2 linked regions of the Sinorhizobium fredii genome follow. The protein of the gene in region 2 binds, or shares a complex with, the protein of the main gene of each other region. Links are inferred from orthologs where the notes say so. Each region holds a gene or a part of one and is shown on either strand. Other genes may lie near its edges.

Evidence for each region. Proteins that work in one complex are often made in the same cells at the same time.
Region 1: the proteins of xseA (region 2) and NXT3_RS04525 are in contact, whole or in part, in a cryo-EM structure (PDB 8TXR), measured with the Escherichia coli proteins. The link is inferred for Sinorhizobium fredii from one-to-one orthologs.

What each region holds. Positions count from the first base shown.
Region 1 is NZ_CP024307.1:951,959-957,114, forward strand. The notes cover bases 2,306-5,156. They hold NXT3_RS04525 (exodeoxyribonuclease VII small subunit), read right to left. Parts: upstream 3,933-5,156; coding sequence 3,678-3,932; downstream 2,306-3,677. Other genes in these bases: dxs (1-deoxy-D-xylulose-5-phosphate synthase), read right to left, coding at 2,306-2,368; NXT3_RS04520 (pirin family protein), read right to left, coding at 2,506-3,429; NXT3_RS04530 (histone deacetylase family protein), read right to left, coding at 3,936-4,865; NXT3_RS04535 (zinc-dependent alcohol dehydrogenase family protein), read right to left, coding at 4,929-5,156. In the rest of the region: NXT3_RS04510 (TlyA family RNA methyltransferase), read right to left, coding at 1-362; more of dxs, read right to left, coding at 431-2,305. UniProt on the Escherichia coli protein: Bidirectionally degrades single-stranded DNA into large acid-insoluble oligonucleotides, which are then degraded further into small acid-soluble oligonucleotides.
Region 2 is NZ_CP024307.1:295,450-303,020, reverse strand. What follows is about bases 2,262-5,221. They hold xseA (exodeoxyribonuclease VII large subunit), read right to left. Parts: upstream 4,554-5,221; coding sequence 2,970-4,553; downstream 2,262-2,969. Other genes in these bases: NXT3_RS01425 (helix-turn-helix domain-containing protein), read right to left, coding at 4,606-5,221; NXT3_RS01435 (NAD(P)H-dependent oxidoreductase), read right to left, coding at 2,369-2,959; NXT3_RS01440 (MarR family winged helix-turn-helix transcriptional regulator), read left to right, coding at 2,262-2,363. Outside these bases: NXT3_RS01450 (aminopeptidase), read left to right, coding at 1-720; NXT3_RS01445 (EamA family transporter), read right to left, coding at 866-1,738; more of NXT3_RS01440, read left to right, coding at 1,866-2,261; more of NXT3_RS01425, read right to left, coding at 5,222-5,400; NXT3_RS01420 (hypothetical protein), read left to right, coding at 5,526-5,936; NXT3_RS01415 (Gfo/Idh/MocA family protein), read right to left, coding at 5,993-6,979; NXT3_RS01410 (aldo/keto reductase), read left to right, coding at 7,289-7,571. UniProt on the Escherichia coli protein: Bidirectionally degrades single-stranded DNA into large acid-insoluble oligonucleotides, which are then degraded further into small acid-soluble oligonucleotides.

The sequences.
Region 1 (5,156 bases), 660 kb from region 2 along the record:
ATCTGCCCGTGGCCGACATCGACCGCTACCACATGCGCGGCGCCGTGCTTCAACAGCACCTCGGTAAAGCCGCCCGTCGAGGCGCCGACATCGAGGCAGGTCCGACCTGCCGGATCGAAGCCGAAATGGGCGAGCGCGGCAACGAGCTTCAATGCGGCCCGGGAGACATAGGCCTGCGCCGGGTCATCGATGGTGATCGCTGCGTTTTCCGTAAAGGCGGCGGCGGGCTTGGTCACGGTGCGCCCGTCGACCTTGACGGTGCCGCGCTGGATCGCGTCCCGCGCGCGGGCGCGGCTGGCGACCAGGCCCTTGTTCAGGAGCAACTGGTCGAGGCGGAGGATGCTTTGCTTGCTATCGGACATGGGCCGTCATCGCCCGTCGAGAGGTATATTGCAAGCGTGTTCCGTTGAGCCGCGCGGTTCTAAGATTTCTAGCCGGCCGCGCCGAGATCCACCGACTGCTTCTGGCCGAGCGCCTTGAAAACGGTCGATACGATGCCGGCCCGGTCGAGGCCGGCCTGGGCATACATGGATTCGGGCTTTGCCTGCTCCATCCAGATGTCCGGCAGCACCATCGGCCGGACTTTGAGGCCGCCGTCGAGCAGGCCTTCCTCCGCCAGGAAGTGCAGCACATGGCTGGCGAAGCCGCCGATGGCGCCTTCCTCGATGGTGATCAGCACCTCGTGGTGACGTGCAAGCTGGCGGATCAGTTCCTGGTCGAGCGGCTTGGCGAAGCGCGCATCGGCAACCGTTGTCGAAAGGCCGGCGGCATCCAGGTCCTCGGCCGCCAGCAGACTGTCCGCGAGCCGCGTTCCGAAGGAAAGCAGCGCCACCTTGGTGCCCTCTTTGATGATCCGCCCCTTGCCGATCTGAAGAATCTCACCCCGTTCAGGAAGCTCGACGCCGACGCCTTCGCCGCGCGGATAGCGGAACGAGATCGGGCCGTCGTCATAGCCCGCGGCGGTGCGTACCATGTGCTTCAGTTCCGCCTCGTCGGCGGCCGCCATCACCACGAAGCCCGGCAGCGAGGCGAGATAGGTCGTGTCGAAAGAGCCGGCATGGGTCGGCCCGTCGGCGCCGACGAAACCGGCCCGGTCGATCGGGAAGCGCACCGGCAGGCCCTGGATCGCCACGTCGTGCACGACTTGGTCGTAGGCGCGCTGCAGGAAGGTCGAATAGAGCGCCGCAAAGGGCTTGTATCCTTCCGCGGCAAGGCCGGCGGCGAAGGTCACCGCGTGCTGCTCGGCGATGCCGACGTCGAAGCAGCGCGACGGATGCACGGCCGCAAACCGGTCGAGCCCGGTGCCGGACGGCATGGCGGCGGTGATCGCCACGATCTTGTCGTCGAGGCTAGCCTCCTGCACCAGCGCATCGGCGAAGACGGACGTGTAGGCCGGCGCGTTCGGCTTGGCCTTCGCCTGGGCGCCGGTGATCACGTCGAACTTGTTGACGCCATGATATTTGTCGGCGGCGGCCTCGGCCGGCGGATAGCCCTTGCCCTTCTGCGTTACCACATGAATCAGCACCGGTCCGCGCGCATTGTCGCGGACGTTGCGCAAGACCGGCAGCAGATGGTCGAAGGAGTGACCGTCGATCGGGCCGATATGGTAGAAGCCCATCTCCTCGAAGAGGGTGCCGCCGGTGACATAGCCGCGCGCATGCTCGACGGCGCGGGTGATCGCCCGGTCGACCGTCTTGCCGAGATAGGCGGTCAGCTTCTTGCCGACCTCGCGGATGCCCATATAGGTCCGACCGGAGGCAAGCCGTGCCAGATAGGCGCTCATGGCGCCGGTCGGCGGGGCGATCGACATGTCGTTGTCGTTGAGGATGACGATCAGCCGGGCATCGAGCGCGCCGGCATTGTTGAGCGCCTCATAGGCCATCCCGGCCGACAGCGCGCCGTCGCCGATGACGGCGATGACATTGCGGCTCTTGCCGTCGAGATCGGCAGCGACCGCCATGCCGAGGCCGGCGGAGATCGAGGTCGACGAATGCGCCGCGCCGAACGGGTCGTATTCGCTCTCGGCGCGCCGGGTGAAGCCGGAAAGACCGCCTTCTTGACGCAGCGTGCGGATGCGGTCGCGCCGCCCGGTCAGGATCTTGTGGGGGTAGCACTGGTGGCCGACGTCGAAGATCAGCCGGTCGTGCGGCGTGTCGAAGACCTTGTGGATGGCGATCGTCAGTTCGACGACGCCGAGGCCGGCGCCGAGATGGCCGCCGGTGCGCGACACCGCATCGATCATTTCCGCACGCAGTTCGCTCGCCAGCTGCGGCAGGTCCTTGTCGTCGATCCTCTTCAGATCGTCGGGGACATTGACCTTGTCGAGCAGCGGGGTCGCCGGCATCGGATTGGTGGGCAGTTGTGTCACGCTGCGTGCCTCGTGCGCGCCGCCGGGCGACGCGCGAACTGTTGGTGATTTCCGTCTTATCGGCTGTTTAGACGCAATCGTCGTTGAATGCAAAAATTAGGCATTCCTGCGTCGCCAACCAAGGGCTCGACGAAAAATTAGCTTGCCGGCAGGGGAATGAACTCCTCCTCGTCGCCCGGCACGATGTCGAAGCGGCCGCTCGCCCATTCTTCCTTCGCCTTGTCGATGCGCTCCTTCGATGAGGACACGAAGTTCCACCAGATATGCCGTGGCGAGCCGAGTGCAGCTCCGCCGAAGAGCATCACGTGACAGCCGGACGGCCCCGCCGTGATGGTGATCTCGTCGCCGGGCCGGAAGACGAGAAGCTGGTTGTCGGCGAAATGGTCGCCCGCAATTATCGCTTCGCCCGAGAGAATATAGATGGCGCGTTCCTCCCATTGGGCGGCAAAGGGAGCGCTGCGGCCGGCCTCGATCGACAGATCCACATAAATAGTGTGCGTGAAGGTCGAGACGGGCGAAGCAGCCCCTTCGAAATTGCCGATGACCACGCGCGCGCGAACGCCTCCGTCGGCAAGATGCGGCAGCATGTGTTCCTCGGTATGGGCGAAGACTGGATCGACTTCTTCCTTGTCATCGGGCAGCGCCAGCCAGGTCTGCAAACCGGAAAGCGAGCGCTCACGGCCGCGCTGGCTTTCCGGCGAGCGTTCCGAATGGACAATGCCGCGCCCTGCAGTCATCAGGTTCACGTCGCCGGGGCGAATGACCATTTCGGTGCCGAGGCTGTCGCGGTGCTTGATCTCGCCGTCGAAGAGATAGGTGACCGTCGACAGGCCGATATGCGGATGCGGACGCACGTCGATCGCCTGGCCGGCCCGCAGCAGCGCCGGTCCCATGCGGTCGAAGAAGATGAACGGGCCGACGAGCCGCCGCCGCGCCGTCGGAAGCGCCCGACGCACTTCTAGGCCGCCGATGTCGCTGGTGCGCGGGATGATCAGATGTTCTATGGCGTCGCAGGCCGGCTTGTCGCCGGCGAGCGGATCGGGACCGGGAAAAAAGGACATGGCGCTTGCTCCGGTTGGTGGCGTTTCAGCTTGAAACTAGCGCCGATCCTTCTCGCTCGATAGCGGATGTCGGCGAACGAAGTGTTTCCCAAGCTACAATGGTGACGACAGGCCTGGCCCCTCACCCCTCCCCTCCGTTCTGACGGGAAGAGGGGACCGAGTTGGCGCCACAAGTCCCTTCGCCCGGCCTGCGGGGAGAAGGTGCCGGTAGGCGGATGAGGGGCAAATTCTCGGACGAAAGCCGATGGCTATTCCGCGTCGAGCGGCTCCACAGCTTGCGGCTTGCCGTTGCGATCGAGGCGGATTTTCTCGATGCGGTCCTCGGCCGCCTTCAGCAGCGTCTCGCAATGCTTCTTCAGCGCCTCGCCGCGCTCATAGATTTCGATCGATTTGTCGAGCGCCACATCGCCGCGTTCGAGCGCGGAGACGATCCGCTCCAGCTCCTCGACGGCCTGCTCGAAGGAGAGGGCGGAGACGTCCGCCTGCGTATTGTCGTTGTTCATCAATTACCCTCTCATCAGTCTCAGTATGTGCATGCCGGCCGATTCGGCGAGCCCCTGCAGGTCATAGCCGCCCTCGAGCATGCTCACCACTCGGTTGCCGGCGCTCCTGCCGGCGGCCTCCATGAGGCGTCCGGTCGCCCAGTCGAAGTCCTCCGCCACAAGATTGATCTGCGCCAGAGGATCGCGGTAGTGCGCGTCGAAACCGGCGGAGATCAAGACGAGGTCCGGCCGGAAATTGTCGAGAGCAGCAAGAACGCGGCTTCGGAACGCATCGCGGAAGTGCTCGCTGCCGCTATTGGGGGAGAGCGGCGCATTGACGATATTGTGCTTGACGCCGGTTTCTTCTTTGGCGCCGGTGCCCGGATAGAGCGGCATCTGGTGGGTAGAGCAGAACAACACCGACGGGTCGTTCCAGAAAATGTCCTGCGTGCCGTTGCCATGGTGCACGTCCCAGTCGACGATGGCGACCCGCTCGACGCCGTGCGCCTTCTGTGCATGGCGCGCGGCAATCGCGATCGTGTTGAAGAAGCAGAAGCCCATCGCCTTGTTCTTCTCGGCATGGTGGCCCGGCGGGCGGGCCGCGACGAAGGCGTTGTCGGCCTCGCCGGCGAATACCGCGTCGATGGCGGCGACGGCGCCGCCGATGCCGGTCAGCGCCGCCACGAAGCTTGACGGGCTCGCATAGGTATCGGCTTCGATCTGGTTGATGTCCTCGTCCGGCATCGCCCGGGTGATCGACCTGAGGTGCTCCTCGGAATGGGCAAGCAGCACCAGGTCCTCGCTGCCCTTCGACGCCTCGATACGCGTGAGCGGCGCGAAATTCGGATGCTCCAGCGCGAGGTTCAGCGCCCTCAGCCGATCCGGTCGCTCCGGGTGCCCCTCCGGAACTTTGTGTTCCTGGAAGAGGGCATTTTCATAGAGATGCGTGGTCATCCGCGCAAAGCTAGTGCGCGTGCCTGTCAAAATCCATGGCCGCGACAGCAAAAGTCCGAATTTTCAACAGCGCGGATCGAGCAGGATCTTGCCGTTGCGGAGCGGATCGGACTGGTGTGCCAAGGCTTCGCGATGCCGGCTCAACGGATAGGTTGCGGCGACCGGGCTCGCGAACAGCCCGTCGCGAAGGCCCGCAAAGCTTCGGGCAAAGGCTGCCTCGAGGGCGTCGCGCCCGGCGGAGTGGACCCAGGTTCGCAGCCAGAGGAAGGCGAAGCGAAAGTCGGGGCGGCC
Region 2 (7,571 bases):
AGCGCCATCTTCGCCGCCTCCCGCGTCGACGCCGACGACCCGATCGCCGCCTGGGCGGAGCACAACGCCAATCTCCGCCGGCGTTCGGCCTGGCTGAACGAGGAGCGCTTCTCCGCGCTGCATTTCACCGGCCCAGGCACCGACCTGACGGTCGGCCTCGCCGACGGCCACGAATGGCACGGCGGCGCTTCCAGCGCGAAGAACGGCATCACCTGCAACCCGAACATTCCGACCGAGGAGGTCTTCACGACGCCGCATGCCTTGCGCGTCGAGGGGCATGTGTCGAGCACAAAGCCTCTGTCGCATCAGGGCACGCTGATCGACAACATCCAGGTCCGCTTCGAGGGCGGCCGCATCGTCGAGGCCAAGGCATCCCGGGGCGAGGAAGTGCTGAAGAAGGTGCTCGACACCGATGACGGCGCCCGCCGGCTCGGCGAAGTGGCGCTGGTGCCGCATTCCTCGCCGATCTCGGCTTCCGGCATCCTCTTCTACAACACGCTCTTCGACGAGAACGCCTCCTGCCACATCGCGCTCGGCCAGTGCTACTCGAAGTGCTTCCTCGGCGGCGCCAGCCTCAGCGAGGAACAGATCCGCGCCCAAGGCGGCAATTCGAGCCTGATCCATATCGACTGGATGATCGGCTCCGGCAAGGTCGACATCGAAGGCGTGCGCGCCGATGGCGGCCGCGTGCCCGTCATGCGCCAGGGCGAGTGGGCTTGAGTCTATGTAAGTCTTGCGCTGGCACCCGGCTACACCCCCCTCTGCCCTGCCGTGCAGAGGGGGGTGTAGCCGGGTGCCTCAGCTCACATGTCCAGCCATCGAAGGATGGATTTGAGCGCGGCGATGCCCCTGCATAATTCGATTGCTATGTCCTAAGGGACTCGGCACGCCGCGCCATCTGCGCCTGCTGACTCATCCATACACTGGCGAACACGACGGCGATCCCGATCGCTTGCACCGCCGTCACCTGCTGCCCAAGCACGCCCCAGCCAAGCAGGATCGCCACCACGGGGCTCAGGAAGCCGAGCGGCGAGACCTGGGACGGCTCCAGTCGTGACAATCCGCGGAACCATAGAAGATAGGTGAAGGCGGCGCCGATCAGGCCGAGATAGGCGAATCCCATCAAATGGGAGGCGGTGAGCGGTGGCAGCGAGGGTTCGAAGAACAATGCCACGGGCACGAGGAGAAGCCCGCCGGCCGCCAGTTGCCAGGCGGTGAAGGTCAGCGGCGAGACCGGCGGCGCCCAATGCCGGCTCAGCACCGTCCCGAAGGCCATGGAGACCGCGCCGGCAAGACCGGCCGCGACGCCCAGCGGATCGAGTGCAGCCCCGGGCGTCAGCACCAGCAGCGCCACCCCGGCAATGCCGGCGATGCCGGCAATGACGCTCAGCGCCTTGACCGGCGAACCAAGCACGACACGCGACAGCATGACGACGATCAGCGGCTGGATGGCACCGACGGTCGCGGCGACGCCGCCCGGAAGGCGGTAGGCCGAGACGAACAGCATCGCCCAGAAGAACGAGAAGTTCAGCGCGCCGAGCAGAAAGCTGCGCGGCCACCAGATGCCCTTCGGTATCTGCCGAACGACGAGCAGCAACAGCAGGCCGGCCGGCAGCGCTCTCAGCATAGCCACCGTCAGCGGGTAGCCGGCCGGCAGAAATTCGGTGGTAACCAGATAGGTGCTTCCCCAGATCGCCGGGGCTATGGCGGTAAAGGCAAGGTCGAGGTTCTGCTTCATTATCTTTGCCTAAAGTAACTTGACATCAAGATAACTGTAGCGGAGTTTATCTTGACGTCAAGACACCCACTTAGTAGTGCCATGGTGAAGGCGCGGAGCGGCTCCGCCTGTCATGCCGGGGGTGCATATGAAACACAGCGACAAGGACCACGTGGATCGGATCCTGGCCCAGTGGCGCCGGGAGCGGCCGGAACTGGACGTCGCCGCCATGGGTCTCCTCGGACGCTTGGGGAGGCTCAGGGCCCATATCGCCCGGGAGCAGGAGGCAGTCTTTGCCGAATACGATCTCACTTCGGCAAGCTTCGACGTGCTGGCGACGCTCCGCCGTTCCGGTCCGCCGTTTCAACTTTCGCCCGGCGAACTGCTTGCGGCAACAATGGTGACCTCCGGCACCATGACCAACCGCATCGACCAACTCGAAAGAGCAGGCCTCGTCGAGCGCCTGGACAATCCCGAAGACCGACGCGGCGTGATCATCGCGTTGACGCCGAACGGCTTGAAGCGCATCGATGCAGCGGCGGCGGCGCACGTCGCCAACCAGCAGCGCCTGATCGCGGGCCTTGAGCCCGAGGAACGGGAGGCGCTCGACGCGCTGCTCCGGAAATTCCTCGCGACCTTCGAATGAGCTGATCAGATCCGGCTCATCAGGGCGCGGACGCGCTCGATATGGCGCTTGCGCTTCGCCTCAGTCGCCCGATCCATATCGTGAAGGCTGACCATGCGGAACCTGACATCCTTGCTGCAGAAGGCGGCGATGCCGCGCTTCAGCAGGCGGCGAACCGGGTTGCCCATATAGAGATGGACGACCCACCAGGGCGAGCCGGTGGTCGTCAGAGCGCAAAAGAGCTTAATGTTGGTGAGCCGCGGGATGATGCATCCGCCCGCTAGATCATGGTCGAAGGCGACACCTGGAGCGAAGACCCGGTCGAAGAAGCCTTTCAGGATCGCCGGAAAATTGAACCACCATTGTGGAAAGACGAGCATCAGCCCGTCGGCCGCCTGCAGCCGCCCGATCCAGCCGGCAACTTCGGAGGCATCATATCGCTGGGAGAAATAGCTGGCGCGCTCGGCAGCGCTCAGGCACGGATCGAAACCTTCGCGATAGAGATCGAGCAGATCGACGGTGTTGCCGCGGCTTTCCAGGGTCTCCTTGGCGGCGCGCGCGACGCTCGCCGCAAAGCTGTCCTCGAGCGGGTGGGCGAGCACCATCAGAATTCGCATCGCCCCCCTCTCAGAACAGGCTGCCCTGCTTTGTCGGCTCGGCCGTCCGGGCCGATCGTTTCTTCGGCGCCGGCGCCGCCGGCGAGCCGCCCTCGCCCGCTACGGCCGAGACCCGGCCGTCGGCGAATTCGAGCGACAGCGTCATGCCCTCCGTCACTGCCGCCGCCTGCTTCACCGGTTCGCCCGCCGCATCACGCACCAATGCAAAACCGCGCTGCAGGACGTTGCGATAGGACAGCGATTGCAGCACCCGGTCCTGCGCCGCGAGCGCGCCCTTCAGCCGGCGCATTTCCGCGGCCATGGCTCCATCGGCGCGCGCGCTCAAGCCCGAGACACGGTCCGACGCGCGGTGGATCTGGCTGACGAGCCGCGACGGCAGCGCACGAAGCGACGCATCGGCGGCGGAAACGCGCGCCTGCCGACGGTCGAGCTGGCGCTCCACGCAGCGCTCGGCCTTGTTCATTGCCTCCAGAAGATGCCGGCGTTGCTCGCGGATCTTCGTCGTCAGGAGTTCGGGTCGCAAATGGGCCGCGATGCGCTCGAAGCTGCGGCGCTTGTTGGCGGTGTTCATCTGCAGACCGCGGCCAAGCCCGGCGGCCGCCTCGTCGAAGCGTCTCCTTGGCAGGGCGAGCAACTGATCGAGCGACGGCAGCGCCCGGGCGACCGCCCGCAGCGCGTGGCGGCGGTGATCCATCTGCCGTGTGGCGGCCGCCTGCAGGCGAGCCGAAAGATTGGCGGTCTGCGCCTCGAGATCTGCCTTCACCGGAACCGCCATCTCGGCCGCACCGGTCGGCGTCGGCGCCCGCTGGTCGGCCGCGTAGTCGATCAGCGTCCAATCGGTTTCGTGACCGACGGCTGAGATCAGCGGAATGGCGGAGGCCGCCGCCGCGCGCACCACCGCCTCGTCGTTGAAGCACCAGAGATCCTCGAGGCTGCCGCCGCCGCGCGCGACGATCAGCACGTCCGGTCGCGGAATGGCGCCGCCAATCTCGAGCGCGTTGAAGCCGCGGATCGCCGCCTCGATCTCGTCGCACGCCCCGTCACCCTGGACGCGCACCGGCCAGACGACGACATGGACCGGGAAGCGATCGGCAATCCGGTGCAGGATGTCGCGGATGACGGCGCCTGTCGGCGAGGTGACGACGCCGATCACCTTTGGCATGAAGGGCAGCGGCCGCTTCCTTGCCGCATCGAACAGTCCCTCTGCCGCGAGCTTGCGCTTGCGCTCCTCGATCATCGCCATGAGCGCGCCGGCACCGGCGGGTTCTAGCGAGTCGATGACGATCTGGTATTTCGACGAGCCGGGGAAGGTCGTGACCCGGCCGGTCGCGATCACTTCCATCCCCTCCTCCGGCCGGAATTTCAGCCGCGCGAAGGTGCCCTTCCAGATCACCGCCTCCATCCGGGCGCGATCGTCCTTCAGCGCGAAATAGGCGTGGCCGGAGGAATGCGGCCCGCGATAGCCGGAAATCTCCCCGCGCACCCGCACATGCTCGAAGGCCTGCTCGAGCGTGCGCTTGATCGAGCCGGACAGTTCCGACACCGAATATTCGGCGACGTTGGATGAAGAATCGGATTCGAAGAACGACGTCATGAGCCCTTTGTAGCCGACCGGGCGACGAAGATCAGCACTCCGTGGCGCCTTTCTACTGTTTTTCCGGCGAGGTGACCTTCTCGAAAAAGCGTCGCGTCGCGTCGTCCGCCGGGAAGAAGGATTCGATCAGCACGCCCTCCACCAGCGCATCCTGGGTCGAACCGAAGGTCGACAGCGTCGTGATGAAGCGCAGTTCCGTATCGCCGACACGCAGTTCGATCGGCAGCACGGGCAAACGATCCGTCGCGGGATAGCTGTCGAGCGCCTTGACGACCGCCGGATCGGCAGTGAGCCGGTCGAGCCGGCGCTGCAGCGGACTGCGAGGCCCCTGCAGCCAGGCCTCCGTCCGAACCCGCTGGACAAGGTCCGCGGCTGCCGCCTCCCAATTCACGACGAGGGTACGGACGCTCTCGGCGCCCAGGAAGGCGTCGAGGAAATTCTCCCCCGGCCCGAACGGCGCATCGGCGACCGCGGCAAGCGCTGCAAAGGCCGGATTGGCCATTAGTACGCTGTACTGATGATCGAGGACGAGGCCCGGATAAGGGTCGTGCCGGTCCAGCATCAAACGGATCGCGCCGGCGATGGCGGCCGGCATCGCGTCCAGGCCGGAGGCCGGACGCGTCGCCATGCGCGGCCGATAGCCGGCCGCGGAAAAGAGCGAGCCTTGGTCGCGCGCCGGAATATCGAGCACCGACGCAAGCCGGAGGATCATGCCCTCGGTCGGCCGCGAACGCCCGGTTTCGAGAAAGGAAAGATGCCGGGTGGAAATACCCGCCGCGGTCGCAAGATCCAGCTGGCTCATGCGGCGGTGACCACGCCATTCCTTCAACTGACTGCCGAATCCCATGGCGCCCTCCTCGTTGCGCGGCAAGAATGGGCCGAACACAGCGGGAAATCCATTACCTCAGAGGTAATTGGTTTGATGACCGCATCAGGCCAGCATTGCTCCATCGACAACCGAAGGAGACCGACATGCTCGCCCTTTCCCACCGCTCGCTTCTCAACAAGGCATTCCTTGCCGACGGCATCGTCTCGCTCGTCGCCGGCACGGTTTTGATCGTCGACGCCGCACCGCTGGCATCGCTCGTCAGCCCCGTCATTGCCCCGGGGGTCATCGGGCTTCTCGGTACCGGGCTGTTGCTCTGGGGCGCCTTCCATCTTGTCTCGGCAAGAAAAGGGGGCCCGAGCGCGCCGGCGGCCCGCATCAGCATCGCCGGCGACATCCTCTGGCAGGTTGCCAGTCTCGCCATTCTCGCGCTTGCCTATGCGTCGCTGACGGCAATCGGCATTGGATTGATCGTGGCGGCGATGGTCGGCGTCGCCGACTTTCTCTTCCTGAAACTCAAAGGTGCCGCCCAGGTGGGCATACGACCGGCCACTTAGCGTCCAGGCAACGAATGCGACGGCCCGCCATTTGGCGGACCGTCTTTCAATTTACCTCAGACCGTTTCCCAACCGTCTTTCTCGCTGGCGCGGTAGATCGCGTCGATGAACTTTTGATTGAGGCGCGAGCTCTCGAGCGTCACCACCTCTTCCGCCTCGCCCTTCGCCGCACGCGCGAAGGCTTCCGCCTCGAGCTTGTACTGGCGCGCATCCTGGAAGCGGAAAAGCTGCGATTGGGCGTGGTTCTGGTTGGTGAGTTCCACTTCCTCGCGGCCGTAGCGATCCGCATTGAAGGGGGATTTCACCTCGATGAACCCCTGGTCGCCGTGGAACACCATGACCTGGCGGGCGGCGAGCTGGGTGGAGATGTAGAAGCTCAGCTCGAAATCGCCGAAATCGGCACGCACGCTCGAATAGATGTCGGTGCCGAATTCAGGATCGCGGTCGGTATTGGCCTGGACGCGCAGCGGCTCCTTGCCGGTCGTGAAGCGCGTGGTGATCGCAGGATAGACGCCGATATCCGGCAGGCCGCCGCCGCCGAGCGCCGGGACATTGCGCATGTTGCCGGGATCGCGGTTGTAATAGGTGAAAGCACCCTGAACGTGCCGGAGCTTGCCGATCGCTCCCTCGGCGATGAGCGAGCGCACCTTCCGCCAGACGGGGCTGTAGGTGACCATATAGGCTTCCGAAACCAGCACCTTGTTGCGGTCACGCGCCGCGATCACCGCGTCAATCTCCTCGGCCTTGAGCGCCAGCGGCTTTTCGCAAAGCACATGCTTGCCGGCGTCGGCCGCCTTAATCGCCCACTCGACGTGCTGCGAGGTCGGGAGCGGAATGTAGACCGCGTCGATCACGTCGCAGGCAAGCATCTCCTCATAGGAGCCGAAGGCATGCGGCACCGAAAAGCGGTCGGCCATCGCCCGTGCTTTCGCCTGGTCGCGGCTGGCGATTGCCGTGACCACGCAATTCTCGGCATCCTGAATGGCGGGCACGACGAGTTCGCGGCCGATCCTGGCCGTCGACAGAATTCCGAAGCGCAACATGGGGCAGTCTCCTTTTTCGAGCGGAACATGAGTAAGGCTGTTGACGAGCCCGCATCCTGTTCGATTGCTGCAGGTCGGAGCGGGACGCGGGCGGAAAACGGCTCGCACCTGGCGAGGACCGATCGCGGTACGATTCCAAATCGCGCGATCAAGCGAACCGACACTATCGCCGAGGTACGTGCCTAGCAAGCCGTGCGCGGACCGGAAAATCGGCGGCAGCAGGTGTCCTTGGACCGGAAGCTGTCCTATGTTTCCCCAGCAATCCTCCCGATCGCAGCTCGTTTTCATCCAACCACATGGAGCGAAACCATGGTAATGCGCAGACTTGGCCGTACGGGTCTTTCCATTGCCCCGCTGGTCTTCGGCGGCAATGTGTTCGGCTGGACGGCGGACGAGAAAACCTCCTTCGCCCTCCTCGATACCTTTTTCGATTCGGGCTTCAATGCCGTCGATACGGCGGATGTCTATTCCTCCTGGGTGCCCGGAAACCGGGGCGGCGAGTCCGAGACGATCATCGGCAAGTGGCTGAAGCAATCCAGACGCCCGCGCGACCGGGCCGTCATCGTCACCAAGGTCGGCTCCGACCTCGGAC